Regions from separate parts of the Nesterenkonia flava genome, predicted to be linked through region 1. Evidence: riboswitches for the same ligand, from Rfam matches in the RefSeq annotation. Region 1 holds a riboswitch; the other holds the start of a gene.

What was found. A riboswitch is a leader RNA that binds a small molecule or an ion and turns the genes downstream of it on or off. The one in region 1 is predicted to bind S-adenosylmethionine.
Region 2: it holds a riboswitch for S-adenosylmethionine, as region 1 does, so the genes downstream of both, RH857_RS10345 (PLP-dependent transferase) here and RH857_RS10570 (LLM class flavin-dependent oxidoreductase) in region 1, are expected to answer to the same signal.

The regions. Positions count from the first base shown of each region.
Region 1 covers NZ_JAVKGT010000029.1:283-5,201, reverse strand. Annotated here, with positions in the region: gene RH857_RS10585 (ABC transporter substrate-binding protein) at 1-1,163, shown strand, start outside; gene RH857_RS10580 (carbohydrate ABC transporter permease) at 1,153-2,136, shown strand; gene RH857_RS10575 (carbohydrate ABC transporter permease) at 2,129-3,007, shown strand; SAM riboswitch class I at 3,108-3,201, shown strand; gene RH857_RS10570 (LLM class flavin-dependent oxidoreductase) at 3,291-4,718, shown strand.
Region 2 covers NZ_JAVKGT010000027.1:34,024-38,942, forward strand. Annotated here, with positions in the region: gene metX (homoserine O-acetyltransferase MetX) at 1-359, opposite strand, end outside; gene RH857_RS10345 (PLP-dependent transferase) at 412-1,560, opposite strand; SAM riboswitch class IV at 1,580-1,694, opposite strand; gene gluQRS (tRNA glutamyl-Q(34) synthetase GluQRS) at 1,813-2,763, opposite strand; partial or broken gene RH857_RS10355 (MFS transporter) at 3,019-4,402, opposite strand; gene RH857_RS10360 (FAD-binding oxidoreductase) at 4,576-4,919, shown strand, end outside.

The DNA of each region.
Region 1 (4,919 bases):
GGGAGTGGCTGGCGGAGCGCTTCGAGGAGGAAACCGGGGTCACCGTCAACGTCACGACCGTCCCCTATGACGAGATCGCCTCCCAGCTGACCCTGGACCAGCAGTCCGGCGCCAACACCTATGACGTCTCGGCCCCCTGGTACGTCTCGCTGGGGGACCTCGCTGCCGACGGCAGCATTCAGCCGATCACCGAGTTCGTGGAGAGCACCCCGGAGATCGACGTCGACGACTTCATCCCCACCATCTGGGAGCCCTACGCCTACGTCGACGAGGAGATCTACGGCCTTCCCTTCGACGGCGACATTCACGCGCTCTTCTACAACGCCGAGATTCTGCAGCGCAACGGCTTCGACGAGCCGCCGGCCACCTGGGACGAGTACGCCGAGCAGGTGCAGACCATCACGGAGAACGAATCAGGAGACGGCGTCTACGGGGCGGCGGTCTTCGGCGAGCAGTCCCCGCTGATCCTCGGCGCCAGCTTCGCCAACCGGCTGGCCGGCTACGGCGGAGAGTTCCTTGACGAGAACGGCAACCCCGTCATCAACTCGCCCGAGGCCGTGGCGTCGCTGGAGGCGCTGGGAGATATCTGGGACCACGCACTGCCCACGCCGGCCGAGACGGATTTCGGCGCTGGAAACTCCGCGTGGTTCGCGGGCAACGTCGCGTTCATCGAGAACTGGACTGACCTGGGCGTCCGGTCTGAGGATCCGGACTCGGGCTCCGAAGTCGCCGGAGAGTGGGGCGTGACCTATCTGCCCCGCGCCGCCGAGGGTGAGGATCCGCGCGCCTCCCTCGTGGCTGGCTTCAGCTGGGTGGTCGCCGGCAACACCGACAAGACCGACCTCGCCCAGCAGTTCATCGCCTGGGCCGCTTCCACGGAGGTCAACTCCGAGCTGCTGACCGCGCTGCCTCCCACCGGCATTGACCCTAACCGCATCTCCTCCCTGGAGGATGAGACCTACGGCGAGGAGTTCCCCGAGCTCCAGGAGGTCAACGCCTCCACCCTGCACGGGGCACTTGCCTGGCCGACGGGCCCCAACGCCACCGAGGCCGCCCAGATTCTGACCGATGAGCTGGCCGCCTACCTCTCCGGTCAGCGAGGCTCGGCACAGGAGGCCCTGGACACGGTGCAGGCCGAATGGGAGCGGCTCCTTGTCGACTGAGACTCTGGCTCCGGCAGCTACGCCGGAGAGTACGACGACGCCCCCGCCGCCTGGGCAGCCCCATGAGACGGGCCAGCCTGGGCGGCGGCCCCGTGCCCGGCGCCTCTCGGAGCGCTTTCATCACCGCCTCTTCATCAGCCCGAGCGTGCTGGTGCTGCTGGTGCTGGCCGCCTACCCCCTGGTGTTCATCGCCTCGGCAGCGTTCACCCGATCGAGTCTGGGCAACCCGTTCCAGGAGTTTGTCGGCACGGACAACTTTGAGACTGCGCTGGGCTCCACTGCAGTGCAGAACTCTCTGGTGCTGGGAACCGGCTATGCCTTCGGTGTGGCTATCGCCAGCACCCTGCTGGGCACGGTCACGGCCGTGGCTCTGTGGCGATCCCTGCGCGCCGGGGCCTTTGTCCGCACGGTGCTGCTGCTGCCCATGATTGTGCCGCCCGTCGTCGTCGGCATTCTCTTCAGCTTCATCTTCAGTCCCTCAGGGGGTCTGCTGGACACCCTCATCCGGCGCTTCACCCCCGGGTCGGGCACCTATGCGGTGCTCTCGGACACCACGTGGGCGATCTTCGGCGTGGGACTGGCTGACGTCTGGGAGTGGACCCCGCTGGTGGTGCTGCTGGTCTTCACCGCGCTGCTGGGCCAGGATCCGGAGATTACTGAGGCGGCGCAGCTCGACGGCGCCAGCGGGTTCCAGCTCTTCCGCCACATCACGCTGCCGGCGGTCGCGGGCACCATCATTGCCGCGTTCCTCATCCGGCTGATCCTCGCGTTCAAAGTCTTTGACCTGGTCTACGTGATGACCTCCGGAGGCCCCGGCTCCTCGACCCAGGTGCCGGCCTACCTCATCTGGCGCTCGGCGCTGCAGAACTTCGACGTCGGGATCGCCGCCACCATCACGCTGCTGCTGGCAGTGGTGGTCACCGTCGTCACTATTCCCGTCTTCATGATCACCAAGAGGCTCCGCGATGACTGAGACCACCACCGCCTCCAAGGCCCTGACCAGCAGGTCCTACCGGCGGCGCCTGCCCCGGCCGGGCCAGCACAAGCAGTCCGTACTGGCCAGCAGCTGGGTGCTGCTGAGCCTCGTCGTCGTGCTGGTGCCGCTGCTCTATCTGGTGTCGATCTCGTTTATGACCCAGGGACAGATCGCGTCGGGGATCCTGTTCCCCTCCCAGCCGGCGACTCAGAACTGGGCCAATGCCTGGGACTCACCCATACCGCGCGGGGTGGTGAACTCGCTCGTCGCCGCCTTCGGAGGAGCGCTGCTGACCCTGGTGCTCGCCCTGCCCGGCGCCTGGGCGATCGCCCGTCACCGCACCGGCGGCAAAGCACTGTCCGGATTAATCCTCAGCCCCTGGCTGCTGCCGCCGATCGTGGCGATCATTCCGCTGCTGACCCTGCTGCGGATCCTGGGACTCACCAACACACTGGAGGGGCTCACCCTGGTGTATGCGCTGATGAACGTGCCGGTGGCCATCTGGCTGCTGGACGGGTTCATCCGCCGCATACCGGTGGAGATCGAGGAGGCTGGGCGCATCGACGGTGCCAGCGAGTGGCAGCTTCTGCTGCGCGTGGTCACGCCCATGCTGGCCCCGGCGCTCATCGCGGTGGGGGTGATCATCGTGATCCTGAACTACAACGAGTTCCTCTTCGCCACCTTCCTCACCCAGAGCCAGGACACCCAGACCGTGCCGGTGCTGCTGGCTGGCATGCTCAGCGAGCGGGTGCAGGACTTCGGGCGGATCGCAGCCTCTTCGCTCATTGCGGTGATTCCTATCTTTGCCGTGGCTGTGCTGCTGCAGCGTTACCTCATTGAAGGGCTGACCACTGGTGCGGTGAAGTAGGCCCCGCACGCGGCCCGCCGGCAGACCCGGGGTCCATTGCGTGGACTTTTATGACGCGGGCCTCGAGCGGTGCTGCAGGACCCGTGTAGGGTCGTACCCGTAACCATCCAGAGCGGCTGAGAGATCTGGCTCGACGACGCCGCAGCAACCTTCGGATACGTCCGTTTCGGTGCTAACGCCAGGACCGATGGAAGAACCCTTCCACCTCACACGGTGTACTGCACCGTGCCTGCGGTGACTCTTCCATCGTGCAAGGAACCGCAACAGGAGGAGCGCCACCCCCATGACCGATGCTCAGGCCAGCAGCGCAGGCTACCCCGTGACCGACGCGGGCCAGCGTGAGATTCTCTTCAACGCCTTCGACATGAACTGCGTGGTGCACCAGTCCCCGGGGCTCTGGCGCCACCCGGATGATCGCGCCCGGGAGTACAACACCATCAAGTACTGGACCGACGTGGCCCAGATCCTGGAGCGGGGCCTGTTCGACGGGCTCTTCATCGCCGATGTGCTGGGTCCCTACGACGTCTTCGACGCCAGCCCGGACGCGGCGCTGCGCTCCGGAGCGCAGATCCCGCTGCAGGATCCGTTCCTGCTGGTGGCCGCCATGGCTGCGGTGACCGAGAACCTCGGTTTCGGCGTCACCGCCGGCACCGCCTACGAGCATCCCTACCCGTTCTCCCGCCGGCTGGGGACCCTGGACCATCTCACCAACGGTCGGGTGGGCTGGAACGTGGTCACCGGATACCTCCCCTCGGCCGCGCAGAACCTGGGTCAGGATGACCAGATGGAGCACGACAAGCGTTACGACCACGCCGATGAGTACATGGACGTGGTCTACAAGCTGCTGGAGGGCTCCTGGGAGGATGACGCCGTCGTCGCCGATAAGGAGTCCGGGCTCTTCACCGATCCCTCCAAGGTCCACCGGATCGAGCACGAGGGCGAGTTCTTCAAGACCCCGGGCATCGGCGTGGTGGAGCCTTCCCCGCAGCGGATGCCGGTGGTCTACCAGGCCGGCGCCTCCACCCGTGGCCGCGCGTTCGCCGGCAAGCACGCCGAGGCGGTCTTCATCAACCCGCCCACCAAGGAGCTGGCAAAGGCTTCGGTGCAGCGCATCCGGCAGGCCGTGGCCGAGGCCGGACGCGACCCCTACGACGTGCGGATCTTCGCCATGCAGACCGTGGTCACCGGACCGACCAACGAGGCCGCCCAGGCCAAGTACGACGACCTGGCCCAGTACATCGATCCCGAGGGTGGTCTGGTGCTGATGTCCGGCTGGATGGGCATCGACCTCTCCCAGTTCGACCTGGACCAGCCCATCGGCGACGTGGAGTCCAACGCCATTCAGTCCACCGTGGAGACCTTCCAGAAGGCCTCCGGCCGGGAGGACGAGGCCTGGACTGTGCGGCAGCTGGCCGAGTGGGTCGGCGTCGGCGGCTTCGGCCCGGTCATCATCGGCGACGGCGCCACTGCGGCCCAGCAGCTCATCGAGTGGCAGGAGGAGACTGACGTGGACGGCTTCAACCTCGCCTACCACATCACTCCCGGGACCTTTGAGGACGTGGTGGAGTACGTGGTGCCCGAGCTGCAGAAGCTGGGCCGCTACAAGACCGAGTACAAGCCCGGCACGCTGCGCAACAAGCTCTTCGGCAAGGGCGACCACCTTCCGGAGAACCACCACGCCGCGCAGTTCCAGCTGCGGCGCAAGAAGTAGGGGAACGACGACGTCTCGTTCGTCTCCCTGACGAGTGATCTCGGATTCCCGGCGCCTTTTGGGTGCCGGAGAGCGTGAGGACGCGGAAAATCCGAGAAAACGCGGAGGAACCCCAGAAGTGGGGAATCCGCGAGAAACAGACCCTCCCGGCGTCGGGGTGTGAGGCTCACTGGGCATGGCCTCACCCCCGGCGCCGGGAGT
Region 2 (4,919 bases), on a different contig from region 1:
CGGGAACCCCACGGGATCCCCTCCGGGTCGAGCGAGGCTGGACCGGTGGAGCCGTAGCAACCGCCCACCATGGCGGGAGCGATGACGAACCACTTCTGGGTGTCGATGGGCCGGCCGGGTCCCAGCAGACCCTCCCACCAGCCGATGCTGGGGTCGGCCTCGCTGCTGGCCACATGGGAGTCCCCGGTCAGGGCATGGGCCACCAGCACGGCATTGTCCCCGGCGGCATTGAGCTGACCCCAGGTCTCATAGGCCAGGGTTACCTCCGGCAGGTACCCGCCGGTTTCAAAGGTGTACTCCCCCAGCTGCACGGTCTTCAAGGCACCGGCGGGCCGGGTTCCGAAGTCGTTGGGGATCAGCTCCTCGGGGGCTGCCGGCCGCTGCCGTGTGGTGGTCTCGCTCAGCACCCGATCACCTTAAGCCCCGGCCCGGCACGGCGGGCTCGTGGTCCTGTGCGGGAGATTCATACGGCGTCACATTGGCGGCGGCCGTGGCTCCGGGCAGACCCGCGAGGGCCTGATCGAGGGCAGCCAGGAATTCCTCCACCGGCTCGTCACCGACCACCACGCGCACGAGCCCGGGCCGCGCCCCCGCCTCGCGCTGCTGGTCCTCGCCCAGGTGGGCGTGGGTGCTGCTGGCAGGATGCGTGACGCGGTGCCCGGCGTGGGTAAACCGTGAGAGCAGGTCGACGACGGCGAGCGCGGCTGCCGACTGGGCGGCGGGTTCCCGCTGGGCCCGGACCTCGAAGGAGACCAGGGGGCCGGAGCCTCGGCGCAGGTAGATGCCGGCGCGCTCGTAGCAGGGGCTGGAGGCCAGACCCGAGTAGTAAGTCCGGTGCACGCCGCGGCTGGCGCCGCCCTGGTGTGCGGAGAGGCGCGCCGCGAGGCGGGCAGCGTTCTCTGTCTGGCGGGTCAGGCGGACGGCGAGGTGCTGCAGGCCGGCGAGAATCCGGGCGGCGGTGTCTTCTCCCAGTGGCTGGCCTACCTCAGGGGTCTCGCGGGCTGCGGGCTCCACGGTACCCGCGTCGATGAGCAGCCCGGCCTCCTCGGGGACGCCGGCCAGCAGGTGGGCCGAGGTGTGAACCACCAGGTCCGCCCCCAAGTCCAGGGGGCGCAGCAGTGCCGGGGTGGCGGCCGTGGAATCAATGATCAGGGCCGCATCGTGCTCGTGGGCCACGGCGGCGATCTCCTCGAAGTCCAGCACATCTCCGCGGGGATCCGCGATGGACTCGGCGATCAGGGCCACGGTGGACTCCCCCAGCTGGGCGCGCCAGGATTCGGCGTCGTCGGGATCCTCCACGACGTCGACGCTGACCTGGAATTGGGGCAGCCGCTGGGTGAACAGCCCGGTGTGGGCGCCAAACAGGGAGGGGGCGACCACCACGTGGGCGCCAGGCTCCGCCACGTGCAGGACCGCCAGCAGCAGGGCGTCCTCACCGCGGCTGAGCGCCTGGGCGCGGGCACCGCCTTCGAGGGCGGCGATGGTGGTCTCGAGCTGCCAGGCGGCGCCGACAGGCTGGGCAGGGATGGACTGGTGCGGGGTGTGGGTGTGCTCCGACATTGGAGAAAACTCCTGGTGTAACTCGCGCTTGCCCGGCGGCGTCTTCCGCGGGCCAGGTCCTCACCCGGGGCACCCCACCGCGGTAGGAGGGTTGCCGGCCAGCAAACCGGGGTTTAACGCTGGCACTCTTGACCTAAAAACGAGTGTGCCGTGTGACACGGCGGATGGCAAGTCGCGTTCCACCAGGTGAGCGGCTCGGCCGGCACCGGCTGAGGCCGGAATCTCGGCGCTGGGCGTTTCAGCCGCCGGGGCTCACGATGGATCGGTGTAGGCTCCTCCGGCGTCGGAAGTCTCTCCGGCGTCGAAGATCCACGGCTCACTCGGCAGCGCCTGCGGATCGAAGTCCTTCACCACCTCATCCAAGGGTCCGGGCGGCAGCCCCAGGGACAGAAGCAAACGGTCTCGCACCGCCTCTGCGGTGACGCCCTGGCTGTTGAGCTGCTCAAGGGTGACCGCGCCATCGCGCTTGGCCAGGCGCTTGCCCTCGGCATTGAGCACCAGCGGCACGTGCGCGTAGCTGACCTCCTGCTGGGCCTCTGGCCCGTAGAGCAGCCCGCGCAGATACGCCTGTCGCGGCGCGGAGGAGGCCAGGTCATCCCCGCGGACCGCCTGGTCCACGCCGGTGAGGTGATCATCGACGACGACGGCAAGGTTGTAGGCCGCTGCCCCGTCGTTGCGGACCAGTACCAAGTCATCCACGGTGCCGGTGATCTGCCCTAGCAGCTGGTCCCTGACGCTGAGCTCATGGGCCCCCGCGGCGTCTTCGGACACCCGCAGGCGCAGTGCTGGGGGCCGCTGATGGCGTCGTCGTGCCCGCTCATCCTCACTGAGGTTCCGGCAGGTGCCGGGGTAGGCCCCGGGCGGAGCGTGCGGGGCCCGGTCGGCCTCCTGGATCTCGCGCCGGGTGCAGAAGCACTCGTAGACCAGGCCCTGGACACTCAGGTGCGTAACGGCGTCGTCGTAGATCTCCTTGCGCTGGGACTGATGCAGGACCTCTCCGGAGAAGGTGATCCCCAGGGCCTCGAGGTCGCGTCGCTGGCGGTCGGCTGAGCCGGGCACCGTGCGTCCGGCGTCGAGATCTTCGTAGCGCAGCAGTAGGGGCCGGTCGGTGGAGGCGGCGAAGAGCCAGGCCAGCAATGCGGTGCGCAGGTTGCCCAGGTGCAGATCCCCCGAGGGACTAGGGGCGTAGCGGCCGGCAGACATGGTCTTCACCCTATCGGCAGGCTGTTGAGCGCGCAGAGGCTCACCGCGCGAAGACCTGTACACGGTACGCCCGACGACGACGCCCTCCTCGCTCGGCGAATCACACACCAGTTCGCGGATTCGCACCCCCCTTACGCAGCGCCCAGCGTGCATAAAGGGGGTGCGAATTCGTACGAATCGGCGGCGCGCCCCGGGCGCAGACACGAGAGCCCGATGACGGGCACCGGCGGGTGGCCCAGGCTGGACGAATACCGGCTAGACGAGCTCGGGCTTGCGGGCTGCGGCGTCGTCGTCCGGGGTGGTGTCGCCCTCGTGGCGCGTCTCGTTGAGGTCGATGCCCTGCAGGGACTTCGGCACCATAGAGACGGCGATGAGCGAGATGAGGGAGAGTCCCGAGAGGTAAAGGCCGATCATCCAACCCTGGCCGGTGGCGTTGTAGATGGCCTGGGCGATGGTCGCGGCGAAGGCGCCGCCCATGATGGAGCCGAACGCGTAGCCGATGGAGACCCCGGAGAAGCGCACGTTGGCGGGGAACATCTCTGCATAGAGGGCGGACTGCGGTCCGTAGGAGGGGCCCAGGCCGATGGTCAGCACGAACACGGCCAGCGCGAAGAGCGCCAGGGAGCCGGTGTCGATGAGGAACCACATCGGGATGCACCACACGATGAGGATCACAAAGCCGATCTGGTAGGTCAGCACGCGCCCGATGCGGTCGGAGATCCAGCCGCCCAGGTAGGTGAAGATGAACCAGCCCACGCTGCCCACCAGGGCGGCGATGAGGGTGGCGGTGCCGTCCATGCCCACAGCGTTGGTGGCGTAGGAGGCGAAGAACACGATGATCATGTAGCCGGCGGCGTTGTTGGCGGCGAAGATCAGCGCGGTGAGGAAGACGCTCTTCTTATGGGTGGTCAGCAGCACCTTCAGGGGCGCGGAGGATTCCTTCTTGCGCTGCTTCATCTCGGAGAAGACCGGGGACTCCTCCACGCGGCGGCGGATGAGGTAGGCGACCACAATCAGCACAAAGGAGAAGAGGAAGGGCAGGCGCCAGCCCCACTCCAGGAACTGCTCCTCGGTGAGGATCGCGCGCAGGCCGAACATGGAGGTGGCGGCCATGAACATGCCGATCGGTACGCCGATCTGGGGGTACATGCCGAACAGGCCGCGCTTGTGGCGGGGTGCGTGCTCCACGGCGAGCAGGGCGGCACCGCCCCATTCGCCGCCGGCGGAGAGGCCCTGGAGGATGCGCAGCACAATGAGCAGCAGCGGTGCGGCCAGGCCCCAGGCGGCAGGTGGGCAGCAGGCCGATGGCCACGGTGGCCCCGCCCATGCCGAGCAGGGTCAGCACCAGCACCAGTTTGCGGCCGTAGCGGTCGCCCAGCCAGCCCGCCAGGATGGCGCCCAGGGGCCGGAAGAGGAAGCTGATGCCGATGGTCGCAAACGAGATCAGCTGGGTCAGCGCGGGGTTCTCGGCCGCCAGCGGGTCAAAGTAGAGGGCGGCGAACACAAAGCCTGCCGCCTGGGCGTAGATGAAGAAGTCGTACCACTCGATGGTGGTGCCCACGAGGGTCCCGGCCAGGACCTTCTTCTCTTCACGGGTCTTCTTGTGGCCCTCGGCGCTGAGGTAAGCCTGCTGGCTCATGTGGCGTGTGTCCCCTTGGTGAGTGTGCGTGTGATGCGCGGCCGCGCGCAAGCCGCTACATCATAGGGGTTTGGAGGGGTCCGCTCACAATGTGCGGGCGGGTTTGTCTCACTGTGAGGACGCGGTGGCCGCACCAGGGCACGCACGACGACGCCGGAAATAGACTGTTCCCCATGGCTTCTTCTGATTTTCTGGGCGCCCTTGAGGATGCCTTCGACGCTTCCGCTGTCTCTATGGCTGAAGCTGACCTGCGGATTCATGCGGTGGACCAGGGCCCGCTCGAGCACTGGGAGACTCAGCTGCCCCTGGCGGTGGTCTTCGCCGAGTCGGTAGAGGACGTTCAGAAGCTGGTACGCCTGGCGGGCGAGCACGGCGTGGCCGTGGTGACGCGTGCGGCCGGCACCAGCGTCTCCGGCGGGGCGAACGCCGTGACTGGCTCGGTGGTGCTGAACCTGACGCGGATGAATCGGATTCTGCAGGTGCGCCCGGAGGATGAGGTCGCCGTCGTCGAGCCCGG